3 regions of the Colwellia meonggei genome follow, and region 3 is predicted to be linked to each of the others. Evidence: predicted binding sites of a transcription regulator. Region 3 holds the regulator's gene; each other region holds the start of a gene.
What was found. The regulator FliA, encoded in region 3, starts transcription of late flagellar genes. The targets are predictions, from matches to a motif close to CTAAAGNTNNNNNNNNNNNNGCCGATA.
Positions count from the first base shown of each region.

Region 1: pomA (flagellar motor protein PomA) is a predicted target of FliA. The motif match lies at 1,392-1,418, and genes of this name have one in related genera.
Region 2: AC27E9_RS10675 (VC2046/SO_2500 family protein) is a predicted target of FliA. The motif match lies at 1,725-1,751, and genes of this name have one in related genera.

Region 1 covers NZ_BAAJLZ010000001.1:721,995-725,279, forward strand. Annotated here, with positions in the region: gene dxs (1-deoxy-D-xylulose-5-phosphate synthase) at 1-121, opposite strand, end outside; gene ispA ((2E,6E)-farnesyl diphosphate synthase) at 145-1,035, opposite strand; gene xseB (exodeoxyribonuclease VII small subunit) at 1,028-1,282, opposite strand; gene pomA (flagellar motor protein PomA) at 1,517-2,281, shown strand; gene AC27E9_RS03230 (flagellar motor protein MotB) at 2,293-3,234, shown strand.
Region 2 covers NZ_BAAJLZ010000003.1:489,447-492,731, forward strand. Annotated here, with positions in the region: gene AC27E9_RS10665 (response regulator) at 1-292, shown strand, start outside; gene AC27E9_RS10670 (ATP-binding protein) at 369-1,661, shown strand; gene AC27E9_RS10675 (VC2046/SO_2500 family protein) at 1,785-2,327, shown strand; gene AC27E9_RS10680 (YchJ family protein) at 2,324-2,812, opposite strand; gene AC27E9_RS10685 (hypothetical protein) at 2,949-3,285, opposite strand, start outside.
Region 3 covers NZ_BAAJLZ010000001.1:855,903-859,187, reverse strand. Annotated here, with positions in the region: gene AC27E9_RS03855 (chemotaxis protein CheA) at 1-324, opposite strand, end outside; gene AC27E9_RS03850 (protein phosphatase CheZ) at 338-1,081, opposite strand; gene cheY (chemotaxis response regulator CheY) at 1,111-1,494, opposite strand; gene AC27E9_RS03840 (RNA polymerase sigma factor FliA) at 1,545-2,258, opposite strand; gene AC27E9_RS03835 (MinD/ParA family protein) at 2,281-3,123, opposite strand; gene flhF (flagellar biosynthesis GTPase FlhF) at 3,168-3,285, opposite strand, start outside.

The sequences.
Region 1 (3,285 bases), 130 kb from region 3:
TTAATAGGTAACGTCTTAATTCTTCGCTGGTTTGTGCCAATTGATTTTGATCTAATTTACGTAAATCATCAGGAGTATTGATGTTAGCCAGTAAAGGGTATTCAGTTAGGTTCGTAGTCATATTATTCTATTTAATTTAAAATATTAATGTTTGCGATTAATGATGAAGGTCGCAAAATCGGATAAATTCTGTGTATTGTAGGGCAAAGTCGCTAAAGCTTGAAGCGCTTGTTGATATAAGTTGTCAGCTTTTTCTTGCGCACCCGCTAAACCAAGTAATGCTGGGTAGGTGCTTTTATTAGCTTCAAGATCAGAACCTGCAGGTTTTCCTAGCTCTTCTTCTGTTGACGTTATGTCAATAATGTCGTCACGAACTTGGTATGCAAGACCAATAAGCTTGGCAAAGTGAGCCAATTGTTTTTTATCGTTGTCTGAAGCTATTGTGCTGCATTGTGCAGCCATCATCACTGACGCTTCGAGTAATGCGCCAGTTTTTAATGAATGTAAGGTTTCTAATTCTTGTAATGAAATTGCTTTACCAGTAGCGGCTAAATCAAGGGCTTGTCCGCCGCACATACCTTGGTAGCCACTGGCATTTACCAAGAGTCGCAATAGTTCGATACGTTTTGCCGCAATGTCAGCTGAAAATGGGTGATTAGCAATAATATCAAACGCTAAAGTTTGTAGACTGTCGCCAGCAAGAATAGCTGTCGCTTCGTCAAATGCTTTATGGCAAGTTGGTTGCCCACGACGTAAGTCATCATCGTCCATCGCGGGTAAATCGTCATGTAGTAGTGAGTAAGCATGAATACATTCTAATGCTGCGGCAACACCATCAATATCACTTTGTTTCGCATTCAGTGCTTCGCCTGTGATATATGCAAGATAAGGGCGCATGCGCTTACCACCAATGAGCAAACCATAACGCATGGCGGCGTGTAGTTTTTCATCATTAATCGGCAAGTTGTCGAGTTTACTGATTAAGTAATCATCAATGCGTGCTTGTACTCGCTCAATATTGGTAAGTTTAGTCACTGGTATTATTCTCATCAACAACAAATGATTCCAGTTGTGCTTTGCCATTTTTTTCAAGCAGAATATTAATTTGCTGCTCGGCACCTTGTAGCTTCTCTTGATTGTGCTGACTTAATGTTAAGCCGCGTTCAAATAAAGTCATAGAATCTTCAAGACTAAGCTCGCCTTGTTCTAAATTTTGTACAATATTTTCTAATTCAGCTAAGGACTCTTCGAAGCTTAAATTCTCGATTTTCTTTCTTGCCATGGACTTTTTTCAGCCTGATATGAACTCTAGGCGCAAACTTACCTTAGCTTAGGCGCTGGGTCAATTAATGATGAAATTAAGCTGGTTGGAAATATAATAAAAATTGCTGGTTAAGTTATTGACAATATGGGCGATAATACGAGTATACGGAAAAATATAAGTATTCGCCTAACACCTATTCATCAGGTATTATCAACTTAGCGAGTATATCTAAAGAATTTATTGGAGGCATTTGTGGATTTAGCAACGCTATTGGGAATGGTTGGCGCTATTGGCTTTATTGTAATGGCAATGATCTTAGGTGGCGACATTAATATGTTCGTTGATACTCAATCGATATTGATTGTTTTTTGTGGATCAATATTTGTCGTGCTTTCTAATTATAATATGGGACAGTTTTTCACTATCGGAAAAATTGCCGGAAAGGCGTTCTTATTTAAAATTGAACAACCTGATGAGCTTATTGAAAAGTCAGTTGAAATGGCTGATGCAGCACGTAAAGGTGGCTTTTTAGCATTAGAAGAAGCTGAAATTTCGAATGCCTTTATGCAGAAAGGTGTTGATATGCTTGTTGATGGCCACGATGCTGATGTAGTGCGAGGTACCTTACAAAAAGATATCACCTTGACCAGTGAGCGTCATGAAACGGGTATCGGTATGATGATGGGATTAGCAGATGTTGCGCCAGCGATGGGAATGATAGGTACCTTAATCGGTCTAGTTGCTATGTTATCAAACATGGATGATCCAAAAGCTATTGGTCCTGCGATGGCGGTAGCCTTACTTACAACGCTTTATGGTGCCTTTCTAGCTAACGTTATTGCCATTCCTATCGCCAATAAACTTAAATTGCGTTTAAATGAAGAAAAAATGAACCAACAGCTGATTCTTGATGCCGTGCTAGGTATTCAAGATGGCCAAAACCCTCGTGTTATTGAAGGTTTATTGAAGAATTATCTTGCTGAAAGCAAACGTACAATTAGTACCACTGAAGAGTAGGGGGAAAAGGTATGGAAGAAGAATGTAAATGTCCGCCCCCCGGGCTACCGGCTTGGATGGGAACATTCGCTGACTTAATGTCACTGCTAATGTGCTTTTTCGTTTTGCTATTGTCTTTTTCCGAAATGGATGTTTTAAAGTTTAAGCAAATAGCTGGCTCGATGAAATTTGCCTTTGGTGTACAAAATAAAATTGAAGTAAAGGATATTCCTAAAGGGACGAGTATTATTGCCCAAGAGTTTCGTCCCGGTAAGCCTGAGCCGACGCCAATAGAAGTTATTCAGCAACAAACTATGGAAATGACCCAACAAATGTTGGAGTTCCAAGCTGGTGATGAAACCTCAGCCGGTGGCCGACAAGAGCAGCGAGGTACTGAACGTGGTGGTCAATCACAAAGTACCGCAGACGAAATGTCGGCACAAGCTATGCAAAAAGCTAAAGATGAGCTAGAGCAAGCATCTCAAGAGCAAGTGAATGACTTAGTTAAAAAAATAGCAGACCAACTTGAACAACAAATTCAAGATGGTGCGATTGAGCTTGAGTCCTTAGGACAGCAAGTGATCATTCGCATTCGTGAGAATGGTTCATTTCCATCGGGTTCAGCATTTTTACAACCGCAGTTTAAACCGATTATGCGAGAAATAGGTTTATTGTTAAATACCGTACCAGGTGAAATTATGATTTCAGGCAATACCGATAACCAAGGTATTAATTCGGAATTATTTACCTCAAATTGGGATTTATCCAGTAAACGTGCGGTTGCTATAGCCCATGAAATTATTAAAGTGCCAGGCTTTGACCAATCACGTTTATTAGTGGTTGGCCATGCGGATACTCGTCCATTAGTACCGAATACTAATCGCTTGAATCGTCGCTTAAATCGTCGTGTTGAAATTGCCATTAACCAAGGTAAGGCGAAAGAAACAGAGCCGGTGTCAATAAAGCAAGAGTAACTTTGTTAAGCACTAAAGCTTGTTGATGATACAAAACCAAATAAAAGGAGT
Region 2 (3,285 bases), on a different contig from region 3:
ATTGCATATTAGTCGTGGTTCAAGACAAGTATCTTTGCATGGGGAAAATATTGACTTAACCAGCCAAGAGTTTGATTTATTGTGGCTACTTGCCAGTCGTGCTGGTGAAGTACAAAATCGAGACTATATATACAAAGCTGTTGTAGGTCGGGAATATGATGGTATGGACAGAAGTGTTGATGTTCGTATTTCTCGTTTACGCAAAAAGCTACATGACAGTAATGAAACGCCATTTAGAATTAAAACCATTTGGGGACAAGGCTATTTATTTGTTCCAGATGCCTGGAATTAACTGTTAGGTTGTTACACAAGCAGGCAATAGGAATATTATCTTTGCCTGCTAAAATTTTCTTTTCTTAGGCATTTCAATGAAACTCGGTCGTTCCTTTTTTAGCTTATATTTTTTGATAATATCCATCTTTATCGTATTCTCCTGGATGCTTGATGAAGTGTGGAGTTCTTATCTTGAGCAAGATATAGAGTCCTATACTGGCTATAAAAGCATGTTGTTTGCACTTTCTAATTATTTGGAAAAACACCCGCAAGAAGAATGGCAGGAGATCATTGCCGGTGCGGCTGAACAATGGCAAATGCCGTTAAAATTATTGTCCAAGCAAGATGTCGAAAAGATAAGCTACCATGAACACGATCTTATAAGCCAAGAAAATACTCATATTTATTATGACAATGATGCTGTAGAAATTCATCATCGTCTTGAGAACTCAGATTCTGTTATTGTTCTCGGTCCAGCAAAAATGCCAACTAGACCAAGAGCTGAAGCTTTAGTAAGAGTAGTATTGCTGGCGAGCTTAGCATGCTTATTATTTTTTTGGTTACGGCCATTATCAAGAGATTTAGATCAATTAAGAAAAAGTGCTGTTGAGTTTGGTCAAGGCAGTTTCGACATTGCCGTTCCTAAAGCCAGATCAACGATGACAGCTCCTATGTTCACAGCGTTTAATTCTATGGCGGGGAGAATTAAACGATTGATAGATGCTCATAAAGAACTTTCAACTGCTGTTGCCCATGAATTGAGAACGCCATTAGCAAGGTCAAAGTTTGCTTTGCAAATGCTAGCCTGCACTGATGACAAGGCAAAGCAGGAGAAGTATCGCACGGCTATTAGCCAAGACATTTGTGAACTTGAGCAACTGATCAGTGAAATGCTGATATATGCGAGCTTTGATAATGACAAACCTGAACTTAATTTTACTCAAGAATCAATTGTCGACATAGTTAAACAGCAAGTTAGTAATTATCAGCAGTTTGAACAAAAATTTAATATTAGCAGTAAGCTTATAGATACTAAGGTTGATGTCGACCGACATTTTATTAGCCGTGCATTAAACAACTATATTTCTAATGCCATAAAATATGGTAAAGGTGAAATTGATATTGCTGTCGAACAAAACGATGAAATTTGCCAAATTCGTGTCACAGATAATGGTGATGGCGTGTGTGATGATTTTAAATGCACAATTTTCGATGCTTTTTCTCGTGGTGATTTATCGAGAAACCGTGAAACTGGCGGCTTTGGATTAGGGTTAGCAATAGTGTGCCGAATTATGGAATGGCACGGCGGCAGTGCATCGGTTGTAGATGGTAAAAATGGTGGTGCTTGCTTTATTTTATCATGGCCAATAAAACAACTATCTGAATAATGTCTATTAATTCACCAGCTCATTGTAAAATATGAAGAAAGTTAAATTATTTTACTAAATCTCCTAAAGTAAATGCTACTTGTGCCGATAGATATACTATCGAGAATAAATAAGTAGAAAATTTTGGCTGTAGACGCTTTATCAAGTGAGATATTGACCCATGAACTGCAATTAGGCGAACAGCTTAATGATAGTGTTCATAGTGCACGTCGTTCAGATTTCTCATTATTACTCGCTATGCTAGCAGATGATGTTAGAGCCCATAGCCAGTTTAAACTTCCTCGAGAAGAAGCACCGGAAAAAATAACTTCAACAGCGCAATTACGTAAAGAGTTTCAACTACCTAATGAAGCACCTTTGGCGCTTGCTGATATGGACGAGTTACCGGCATTTAATCAAGCAAGCTTAGTTGAAGAAAAACAACTTGAGCAACTACATTTATCAAATGCATTACAACCTAAACCGTTAGCATTTCGTGATAATGTTAACCATATTGCTCATGATGTTATGGCTAATACTAGTTTGTATTGCCAACAAAAACATAGCCAACTTGCTCAATCTTCAGAAAATACGCTGCAGCAAAGAGCTGACTTTAATGCCAAAGCGTGGTTGGCAGCAGTACAAACCACTATCGTTAAATCACCCTTAATGAAGATGCAAGCTTAAAAGCTTTTTGCACAACACTGTTTAAACTTTTTACTACTGCCACAAAAACAGCTGTCATTTCGTTTTGGCTTATCAATTGTGTCGCTATCCGAGACATTACCGTCAAGATAATACCAACGTCCATCTTCATATAGAAAGTTTGAACATTCTCGCATTTGCCAAATTTGTCCTTGATGTAAGTAGTAAGCTGAAAACTCAACTTGTGCTGGCTCTGTAACAGATAACTGAGCACTAAAATCACTGCACATATGAATGACTAACTTTAACCACTTAGTTTCTGCAGCCCATTGTTCAATATCCGCAACTGATTGTGAAATTCTACTGCTAGCAGCATAAGTGTTGTAGATATAGTTGGCATGCATACTCGCATAGGCCGAGTATCGTGAACGCATAAGTTGTTCAGGAGTTCTTGCCGTGCTGTCGCCTATAATATATTGCTGACAGCAGGAGGTAAAAGCTCGTTCTGAGCCGCAAGGGCATAACATAAAAAATCTACTTTCTAACAAAAAAAGGCAGTTTATCACAACAGATTACTACTGCTTAGTAAATCTGTTACGTCGCATTAGAAGTAACGTTTAGAAATTTTATCTTTAATAATTACCCCAGGCTCTACTGCAATGATTAATGTAATTTATTTTGCTGTTCGGTATTACTATGTTGCAGCAATATACATTGAGTTTTTCCTTGCTCTGCACATTGGCTTAATTCGTTTAACTCTGCCTGTGTGAACACTGCTTTAGTCAAAATAATTGCTGAGCAAGTGCCTTTTAATAAAGTGCTCTTAATATGAAGAAAATTTATATTCACCTTATTTGCATTCACTTTTAAAATTCTTTCAGGGTTGATTTTTCCGCTGGCAGAAAGCTGCTCTAGTGGTTTTTCGTCAGGATTAACCATTAAAATCCACTTGTGATCGGCATGGTAGTTTTGGCAAATTGATTGGTAATTCTTAGATATA
Region 3 (3,285 bases):
ATTTTGCACTTGTGCAAACATTTCATTGATCGTATCAAGCGCCTGTAAAATAACGTCCATTAACTCTGATGTTACTGCACGCTGATTATTTCTTAAGGTATCGAATACATTTTCAGCACCATGACAAGCATCAACTAAATTAGTTAATGATAAAAAACCAGCACCGCCTTTAACAGTGTGAAAACCTCTAAAAATAGCATTTAATAAATCAGCATTATCAGGATCATTTTCAAGTTCGACTAATTGCTCCGACAAGCTCTCAAGTATTTCTCCAGCTTCGATTAAAAAATCCTGAAGAATTTCTTCATCTTGTTCAAATGACATTCAATAACTCCTATTAGAAACCTAAACTTGATAATAAGTCATCAACGTCATCCTGATCTGAGACAACATCAGTGCGATTTTCAGTATTTACAATTGGGCCTTCAACTAAGTTTTCACCTACGCTTGGTCTGCTAGCTGCTTTTGCTTCTTCCGATGAGATACCAAAAGCCGTTAGCATATTAATTAAGCTTTCTTCAACTTCATGCACTAAATCAATAACTTTGCGTATAACTTGCCCAGTCAAATCTTGGAAGTCTTGTGCCATTAACACGTCAGTCATCAAACTATGCATATGGCCAGTTTCTTTCTCTGTGGTTTTAAGCAAAGTGTCAATATCACGACATAATGCTTTAAATTCACCAACATCGAGATCGTTATGCATTAGCTTCTGCCACATTGGATTGACTGTACTAATTTGTTGCTGAATATTGTCTACGACAGGAAAAATAGACTCCACCGCATCCATGGTTTTATTAGCGGCTTCTTCTGTACGACTTATAACAAAATTCAGTCGCTCTTTAGCATCAGGTATATCAGCCGTAGCGAGATCATTCAACCGACTGTCGACTTGAAAGTTGTTTAATGAGTCATGAAGTTGACGGGTTAGCTTACCTATTTCTGCAAACAACTCTGAGTTGATTGGATTTTGAATTTCCGCAATCAATTCGTTTGCTTTGTCTTGCTGGTCCGTCTCTAGGTATTCAACCAGTAATTTAGCTTGTTCCAACGAAACATCGACATTTGCATTTGTAGTCATGTGAAGTCCTTGCGTAGCAAAATTATTGATTAACCAAGGCGCTCAAAAATTTTGTCGAGCTTAGTATTTAGTGTTGCTGCAGTGAATGGCTTAACAATGTAACCATTAACACCCGCTTGTGCCGCCATGACAATTTGCTCTTTTTTCGCTTCGGCTGTCACCATTAACACTGGAATATGAGACAATTTCGCGTCAGCTCTAATTGCTTTTAGTAAATCAATCCCTTGCATACCTGGCATGTTCCAGTCAGTAACAACAAAATCGTAATCACCTTCTTTCAACATAGGCAATGCGGTACTACCATCATCAGCCTCTGAAATGTTAGTGAAGCCAATATCGCGTAACAAATTTTTGATTATACGTCTCATTGTTGAGAAATCATCAACAACAAGTACTTTCATATTTTTATCCAAGGCACCCTCCGGTGAGAACATTTAAAATTCTAACAATAACGTTATTCTACTTAACTTTGCCATGATTGCATACGTGCTTTTAAACGATGCATCGCCTGGCTATGTATTTGGCTTACCCTTGATTCACTAACATCAAGCACTTGGCCTATTTCCCTAAGGTTTAATTCTTCATCGTAATACAGAGACAGTACTAAAGCTTCTCGCTCGGGTAAAGTAGAAATACATTCAGCTAAAGACTTTTTAAAGACGCTTTGTTCAATACTAGCGTATGGGTCATCTTGATGATGGCTTTCAGCTAAATCAAGCGCATCTTCACTAACCCCAAGATCTTCTATGCCTAATATTTTACCTGAACTAACTTCATTAAGCATATGATGGTAGTCATTTAATGAAATTTCAAGTTTTTCAGAGACTTCAGCATCCGTAACATCACGACCATATTCTGCTTCTAAGCTTTTTATAGCTTCACTGATCATACGGCTATTTTTGTGAACTGAGCGCGGCACCCAGTCGCCACGGCGGATTTCGTCTAGCATAGCGCCACGAATTCGAATACCAGCGAAGGTTTCAAAACTTGCCCCTTTGCTGTTATCAAAATTATTTGCTGCTTCTAAAAGCCCGATCATTCCCGATTGAATAAGATCGTCAACGATAACACTGGCAGGTAAACGAGCAAGTAAATGGTAAGCAATACGTTTTACTAAGACAGTATGCTGTTCTAATAAAGCAGATTTATCAACACTGTAAGCATGTAATTTAACCACTCTAACTCGCTCGCTTTGTTGGTTAGTGTTCTAACAATTGCTCGATAAAGAACTCTAGGTGACCCGAAGGTTGTTGCGGTACTGGCCAACTCATTAAGTTGTTAGCTAGTGCTTTAAAGCCCATTGAAGCTGGCGATTCAGGAAAGGCTTCAACAATTGCTTGTTGTTTCCTAACAGATTTACGAATATTTTCATCAAACGGTATTACCGCGACAAGCTCTAACGCTACATCTAAAAATCGATCCGTAACTTTTGAAAGTTTTGCAAATAGCTGCTGCCCTTCTTTCGGGCTTCGTACCATATTGGCAACAACTTTAAATTTAAATACACCATGATCACGACTCAGTAACTTCATGAGTGCGTAACAATCGGTAATTGAGGTAGGTTCATCACATACCACCAATAATACGTCTTGTGATGCTCGGCAAAAACTCAACACCATATCAGAGATACCTGCAGCGGTATCAACAATCAAAACGTCAAACTTCGTATGCATATCACTAAATGCACGAATCAGCCCAGCATGTTCAGAAGGTGTTAAATCCACCATAGATTGCGTGCCTGATGTCGCTGGAATTATATTTATGCCACCTGGGCCTTGGATAATAATATCATCAAGTTCACATTCACCAGATAATACATGAGATAAATTACGTTGTACGCGTAAGCCTAACATCACGTCAACGTTAGCAAGACCTAAATCAGCATCAAGCACTAACACTCGTTTGCCTAATTTAGCTAAAGAAATAGAGGTATTTAACGAAACGTTGGTTTTACCAACACCACCTTTACCACCGGAAACTGCTATGACTTTAATTTGTTGAGAATCTTGCATTTTTCTTAAGCCACTCGCTTGATCTATCATCTATGTAACTTCTCTTTAAAACATCGCTGCCGTTATCAAAACAGCTATACTGCAACCGTTGCTGCGGGCGTTCGCCATGAAACTGCTGACGACTGTTGAGACTTAATCGCCATTCTATCTGCAAGCGTAACTAATTTCTCAGCATTTGCAACCTTAATATCT